DNA from 3 places in the Mesorhizobium sp. M7A.F.Ca.US.006.04.2.1 genome. Region 2 is predicted to be linked to each of the others. Evidence: predicted binding sites of a transcription regulator. Region 2 holds the regulator's gene; each other region holds the start of a gene.
The links. Region 2 encodes PhoB, which activates phosphate uptake and scavenging genes when phosphate is short. Its sites were predicted from a motif close to TGTCATNNANCTGTCAT; they were not measured.
Positions count from the first base shown of each region.

Region 1: a site for PhoB is predicted at 1,112-1,128, ahead of EN925_RS09260 (LTA synthase family protein). Genes of this name have one in related genera too.
Region 3: a site for PhoB is predicted at 799-815, ahead of phnC (phosphonate ABC transporter ATP-binding protein). Genes of this name have one in related genera too.

Region 1 covers NZ_RZQA01000120.1:6,266-8,465, forward strand. Annotated here, with positions in the region: gene EN925_RS09260 (LTA synthase family protein) at 1-1,073, opposite strand, end outside; gene fabD (ACP S-malonyltransferase) at 1,351-2,200, shown strand, end outside.
Region 2 covers NZ_RZQA01000559.1:843-3,042, forward strand. Annotated here, with positions in the region: gene pstB (phosphate ABC transporter ATP-binding protein PstB) at 1-329, shown strand, start outside; gene phoU (phosphate signaling complex protein PhoU) at 356-1,063, shown strand; gene phoB (phosphate regulon transcriptional regulator PhoB) at 1,080-1,769, shown strand; gene EN925_RS25160 (ROK family protein) at 1,786-2,200, opposite strand, start outside.
Region 3 covers NZ_RZQA01000032.1:4,213-6,412, reverse strand. Annotated here, with positions in the region: gene EN925_RS03385 (DapH/DapD/GlmU-related protein) at 1-520, shown strand, start outside; gene phnC (phosphonate ABC transporter ATP-binding protein) at 894-1,751, shown strand; gene phnD (phosphonate ABC transporter substrate-binding protein) at 1,844-2,200, shown strand, end outside.

The DNA of each region.
Region 1 (2,200 bases), on a different contig from region 2:
CCCTGGCTCTTGAGGAAGGTTGCCAGCGACGGCGTCGGCGTGCGCACATATTGCTGGTAGGGGATGCTGCCGGCCGGCAGGAACGCGTTGGAGAAGCCGGTCAGCGCCTCGAACTCGATATTGGCGGTCATGCCGCCGAACTCCGGCGAGAACATCGAGCCGGAGCGCAGCGCCCGCACATTGGGGATCGGATCGGGCGTGATGGTGACGCCGGGCAGCTTGGTCGGGTCCCAGAAGGACTCGCTCATGACGATGATGATGTCAGGCTTCTCGGCCGGCACCGAGGCGGTCACATCGGGCCTGGCGATCGCCGCGATCGCCTTGTCGGAATAGCCCGGCGGCGCAGAGACATGCGCCATCGGCACATTGAGCGCAAAGGCCAGCGCAAAACCGTTGGAGGCATAGTTTTCCTTCTGGTCCCACATGATCGGGATGATCTGCAACCGGTCCCTGGTCCAGGAGAAGGTGGCATAGTCCATGATCGAAACGAAGAAGGCGAGCAGCGGCACTGCCAGCGTCAGCCGCGCAAGGCGTCCCTTGCGGCTGAGTGCGGGAACCTTGCGGCGCCACATCCGCCAGCCATAGACGAGCAGCGACAGGCCGGCGACGATGCCGACGACCATGGCGAGCGCGGTCATCGGCCGGTCGCGCACCAAAAGCGGCAACAGCGCAAAGATCTGGCGGGCATAGAGGAAATCGGTCGGATAGAGCGGATCGCCGAGATAATGCGACTTCTGGTGGCCGACGAAGGCAAGCGATAGCGTCAGCGGCGCGACGATCATCAGGCTCTGATGGCTGCGGCCCAGCACCGCATCGAGGCCGATCAGGATCAGCGCGAACACGACGATGGTGGTCCAGCCCGGCTTGAGCGGCTGCAGGAAGAAGGAGACCGTGCCGGCAAAGTCGCCGCGCACGATCAGTTCGATGGCAAACACCAGGACGGCGGCGATCGCCAGGCTGATCAGCCCATAGCGCACGACCGGCCATCTCCTGCCCGGCAGATAGCCGGTGGAGGGGTCGTCTTCCAGGAACTGTGGCGCGGCCTTGCCGGCGCGTTTGTAACTCTTTGCCACTTTAACTTCCCCACCCAGCGACAAGCACGTCACTCGATTGTCATGGAATTGTCACGCAAAGCTAGCGCCTGTGGCCAAAATAAGAAGAGCCAGCAAACGAATCGTGAGCGGTTTTCATCAGGAGTGATCGCCAAAAAGCCTTTCGGAACAGGCACTCGGCGGATGAAGCTGCCGTCGAGCAGGGTCGAACCGGGCTTGACTTGGCGGCCTGCCTTGCGTCACAGGCAAGAAAAACTCGTCTATCAGGCAAGCAAAACCAGCCCTTGGGAGCCCGCGCATGGCCGTTGCATTCACCTTTCCTGGACAAGGCAGCCAGGCAGTCGGCATGGGCAAGGATCTCGCCGAGGCCTTTCCCGAGGCGCGCAGAATTTTCCAGGAAGTCGACGACGCGCTCGGCGAAAACCTGTCGAAGCTGATCTGGGAAGGGCCGGAAGAGACGTTGATGCTGACCGCCAACGCGCAGCCGGCGCTGATGGCGGTGTCGCTGGCCGCGATCCGGGCGCTGGAATCGCGCGGCTTCTCGCTGAAAGGCAAGGTCGCCTATGTCGCCGGTCATTCGCTGGGCGAATATTCGGCGCTCGCGGCCGCTGGCTTCGTTTCGGTTGCCGATGCCGCCAGGCTGCTGCGCATCCGCGGCAATGCCATGCAGGCGGCGGTGCCGGCCGGCGAGGGCGCCATGGCGGCGATCATCGGATTGGAACAGGCCGATGTCGAAGCCGCTTGCGCGGAAGCCGCCAAAGGCTCCGTCTGCCAGATCGCCAACGACAATGGCGGCGGCCAACTGGTCATTTCCGGCGCCAGGGCCGCGGTCGAACTGGCGGCGAAACTGTGCACTGAGAAAGGCGCCAAGCGCGCACTGATGCTGCAGGTGTCCGCGCCCTTCCATTCGGCGCTGATGGCGCCGGCCGCGAACGTCATGCGCGACGCACTCGCCGGTGTGACAAAGAATGCGCCGGTCGTTCCCGTCCTCTCCAATGTCACGGTCAGCCCGACCAGCGATCCGGACGAGATCGCCCGCCGCCTGGTCGAGCAGATAACCGGCCGCGTACGTTGGCGCGAGACCGTGGAGTGGTTCGGCGCAAATGGCGTCACCACGCTTTACGAGATTGGCGCCGGCAAGGTGCTTT
Region 2 (2,200 bases):
AACCTGGCACGGGTCTTTCCGGTGGCCAGCAGCAGCGCCTGTGCATTGCACGCGCCATCGCCGTGTCACCCGAGGTGATCCTGATGGACGAACCGTGTTCGGCGCTCGACCCGATCGCCACCGCTCGCGTCGAGGAACTTATCGACGAACTGCGTCAGAACTATACGATCGTCATCGTCACCCATTCGATGCAGCAGGCAGCGCGCGTGTCGCAGCGCACCGCGATGTTTCATCTTGGCTATCTGGTCGAGGAGGGCGCCACCGACAAGATGTTCACCACCCCCGACGACAAACGCACCCAGGACTACATCACCGGCCGGTTCGGCTGATCTCTGGCATATGAGGGACGAAGATCATGGGTGAACATACCGTCGCATCTTTCGATGAGGATCTGGAGCAGATCAGCCAGCTGATCCGCGACATGGGCGATCTCGCCCGCTCGATGGTCGGTGGCTCGACCAGGGCTTTGCTCAATTCGGACAATGCGCTGGCGCAGCGGGTGGTTTCCGACGACGCCATCATGGATGCACGCCAGCGCGAGCTGGACGATCGTGCTATCACGCTGATCGCCAAGCGCCAGCCAATGGCCAACGATCTGCGTGCGGTAGTCGGTTCGATCCGCATGGCCGGCGACCTCGAGCGCATCGGTGACCTTGCCAAGAACATCGCCAAGCGCGTCGGCACTGTCGGGCTGAGCGTCACGCCGCACGACCTTTCGCATTCGATCGACGCGATGGCGCAGCTGGTGCTGATCCAGGTGCAGGGGGTCGTCGACGAGTATGCCGCCGCTGACGCGGCAGCGCTTGCCACGCTCAGAAACAATGATGAACGCATCGACGTCAAATACACATCGGTGTTCCGCGAACTGCTGACCTACATGATGGAAGATCCGCGCAACATCACGGCGTGCACGCACCTGTTGTTTTGCGCCAAGAACCTCGAGCGGATCGGCGACCACGTGACCAACATCGCCGAAAATGCCTATTATGTTTTGACCGGCACGCAGTTGCCAGCCAATCGTCCGAAGCAGGACGAGACGGCAATGTCCGCGCCAGCGGCATGACAGGGGTGACCAGCCGATGATCGCGCCACGCATCATGGTGGTGGAGGATGAGGAGCCGCTAGGCGTGCTGCTCCGCTACAATCTCGAATCCGAAGGTTACCAGGTCGAGGTGGTGACGCGCGGCGACGAGGCCGAAATCCGGCTGCAGGAGAACGTTCCAGACCTTCTGGTGCTCGACTGGATGGTGCCTGCGGTTTCCGGTATCGAACTCTGCCGCCGGCTAAGGATGCGTCCCGAGACCGAGCGGCTGCCGATCATCATGCTGACCGCGCGAGGCGAGGAAAGCGACCGCGTGCGCGGCCTCTCGACCGGTGCCGACGACTATCTGGTCAAGCCTTTCTCGACGCCGGAGTTCATGGCCAGGGTCAAGGCGCTGCTGCGCCGGGCCAAGCCGGAAGTGCTGTCCAGCGTGCTCAAGGTCGGCGATATCGTGCTCGATCGCGAATCGCACCGTGTCTATCGCAAGAAGAGCGAAATCCGGCTCGGGCCGACGGAATTCCGCCTGCTTGAATTCATGATGCGCCATCCAGGCCGCGTGTTCTCGCGCAGCCAACTGCTCGACAATGTCTGGGGCGAGACGATCTACATCGACGAACGCACGGTCGATGTGCATGTCGGCCGGCTGCGCAAGGCGGTCAACAACGGCCGTATGCCCGATGTCATCCGCACCATCCGTGGGGCGGGTTACGCCATTCGCGAGGACTGAACTCCCTCGTTTGAACTCACGCCACGTTCTTGCCGCCGAGACCGGATCTCGCCTGCACGCCCGGCGCAAAAATCTCCTGATCGACGAAGATCAGCGCCCGCATGGCGCAGCCTTCGCGGATCAGCGGCAGTTCGTTCGGCTCGGTGTCGAAGGAAATCGACTTGGAATGCTGGCCGCCGGCGGTCTGGGCAATCGCTTGCCGCAATGCCGGCTCGATCAGGTCGAAGGCGGCGGCGCTGACGCCGACCATGGCGACGGGGGCCGGATCGATCAGCGCGAACAGGCTGCCGAGGCCGTAGCCGAGCGCTTCGCCAGCCTTGCGGTAGGCTTCCCGCTCCGGTCCGTCCCTCTCGCGGGCGGCGGCAGCCAGGGCGCGCATGTCGGCGTCGCTGACATCGGCGACGGGTTCTGCATCCTCGCCCATCTGCCGC
Region 3 (2,200 bases), on a different contig from region 2:
GGTCTCGGAAAGCGAACTCGGCGACTATTCCTACATGATGCAGGACTGCGCCGTCTGGTGCGCGACGATCGGCAAGTTCGCCAACATCGCGGCCAGCGTGCGCATCAACGCCACCAACCACCCGACCTGGCGGCCGACGCTGCACCATTTCACCTATCGCGCCTCCGATTACTGGGACGATGCCGAGCACGAGAGCGAATTCTTCGCCCAGCGCCGCGCCAAGCGGGTCACCATCGGCCACGACACCTGGCTCGGTCACGGCTCGACCATCCTGCCCGGCGTCACCATCGGCGATGGCGCCGCGGTCGGCGCCGGCGCTGTCGTCTCGAAAGATGTAGCGCCCTATAGGATCGTCGCCGGCGTGCCGGCAAAGCCGATCCGCGAGCGCTTCGATCGCCGCACGGCCGAACGCTACCAGGCGCTGGCCTGGTGGGACTGGGACCATGCAAGGCTGCGGGCCGCGTTGGATGACTTCCGGGAGCTCGAGGCCGAGGCGTTCTTGGAGAAATATGGCGGATAGCGACGCCAGGAACGGGCTGTCACTGACGCTGGGCAGCGGGGGCAAACCGCCCCCGCCCCTGCTATCCGCATGACGTGCCTCTCGACACCGGCATCGACGCCATGACGGCCCTTGTCTGGAACGCCTGAAGGACGGCCTCGCCATCGCCGGCGCGCGACGGGCGAGTATATGCGCATCAAGTGGTGCCGTCTGGCCACCGGCGCCAGCTCGCCAGGCCTGCATTCCACATCACCTTCGACTGCTGATCCTGGGCCGGCCGCAGACTCCGGCCTGTGGAGCGTAACAAAACTGACATCAACGCGACACGGCAGGTTCATGTGGCTGCGCTAGGCGAATGCCTGACGATCAATGGTCCGGACTGGAACCTGCCGCCATGCCAGCAAATTCCGCCACGCTCGAAATCCGCGGTGTCACCCGACGATTTGGCAAGAACACTGCCGTCAGCGACATCAACATCGCGATCCCGCAGGGTCAGATGGTTGGCGTCATCGGCCGTTCGGGCGCCGGAAAATCGACCCTTCTTCGCATGATCAACCGTCTCATCGATCCCAGCCAGGGGTCGATTTTTTTTGACGGCGCCGAGGTCTCGAAACTGAGCGGTTCGCCGCTGCGGCGCTGGCAGCGTGACTGCGCCATGATCTTCCAGCAGTTCAACCTGGTGCCGCGCCTCGACGTGCTGACCAATGTGCTGCTCGGCAAGCTGAACCACCGCTCGACCATCACCAACCTGTTCGGCATGTTCTCCCGCGCCGAATGCGCCGAGGCGGTCGCGGCACTCGAGCGGCTCGACATCGCCCGCACCGCCCTGCAGCCCGCCGGCACCTTGTCGGGCGGCCAGCAGCAGCGCGTCGCCATCGCTCGCGCCATGATGCAGCAGCCCAGAGTGATCCTCGCCGACGAGCCGATCGCCTCGCTCGACCCGCTCAACGCCAAGGTGGTGATGGATTCGCTGCAGGACATCAATTTGCGCGAAGGCATCACCGTCGTCACCAATCTGCACACGCTGGACACCGCCCGGACCTACTGCAACCGCATCATCGGCATGGCTGCCGGCAAGGTCGTCTTCGACGGCCCGCCGGAAGAGCTCAACCGCGAGGCGGTGCGCCTCGTCTACGGCGCCGACAGCAATGGCCAGGAAATCTCCGAGGCCATCACCTCGACCAGCGTTGCCTTCAGCCGAAAGATCGCCGCATCCGCCGGACCGCTCGAGCCCGCATTCCCGGGATATTGAGAGCGGTTGGGATCGCCAGCCCGCGTCAAGGGCACCTGTCAAAATCGATAACGCTGCCGGCGCGGGGCCGGAACCTACAGGAGAAATATCCAATGTTCAGGAAGATGGTCTTTGGCGCCGTTTCGGTGCTCGCCATGGCGACCAGCATGGCCCATGCCGCCGACATGAAGGAATTTCGCGTCGGCATTCTCGGCGGCGAAAACGAATCCGACCGGCTGCGCAACTACCAGTGCCTCGCCGACCATCTGAAGGCCGAATTCGGCTTCGAAAAGGTCTCGCTGTTCCCCGCCGCCGACTATGACGGCGTCATCCAGGGCCTGCTCGGCGGCACGCTCGACTTCGCCGAACTCGGCGCTTCCGGCTACGCCAGCGTCGCTCTCAAGGACCCGAAGGCGGTCACCCCGATCCTCACCACCCAGCAGACCGACGGCGCCACCGGCTATTATTCG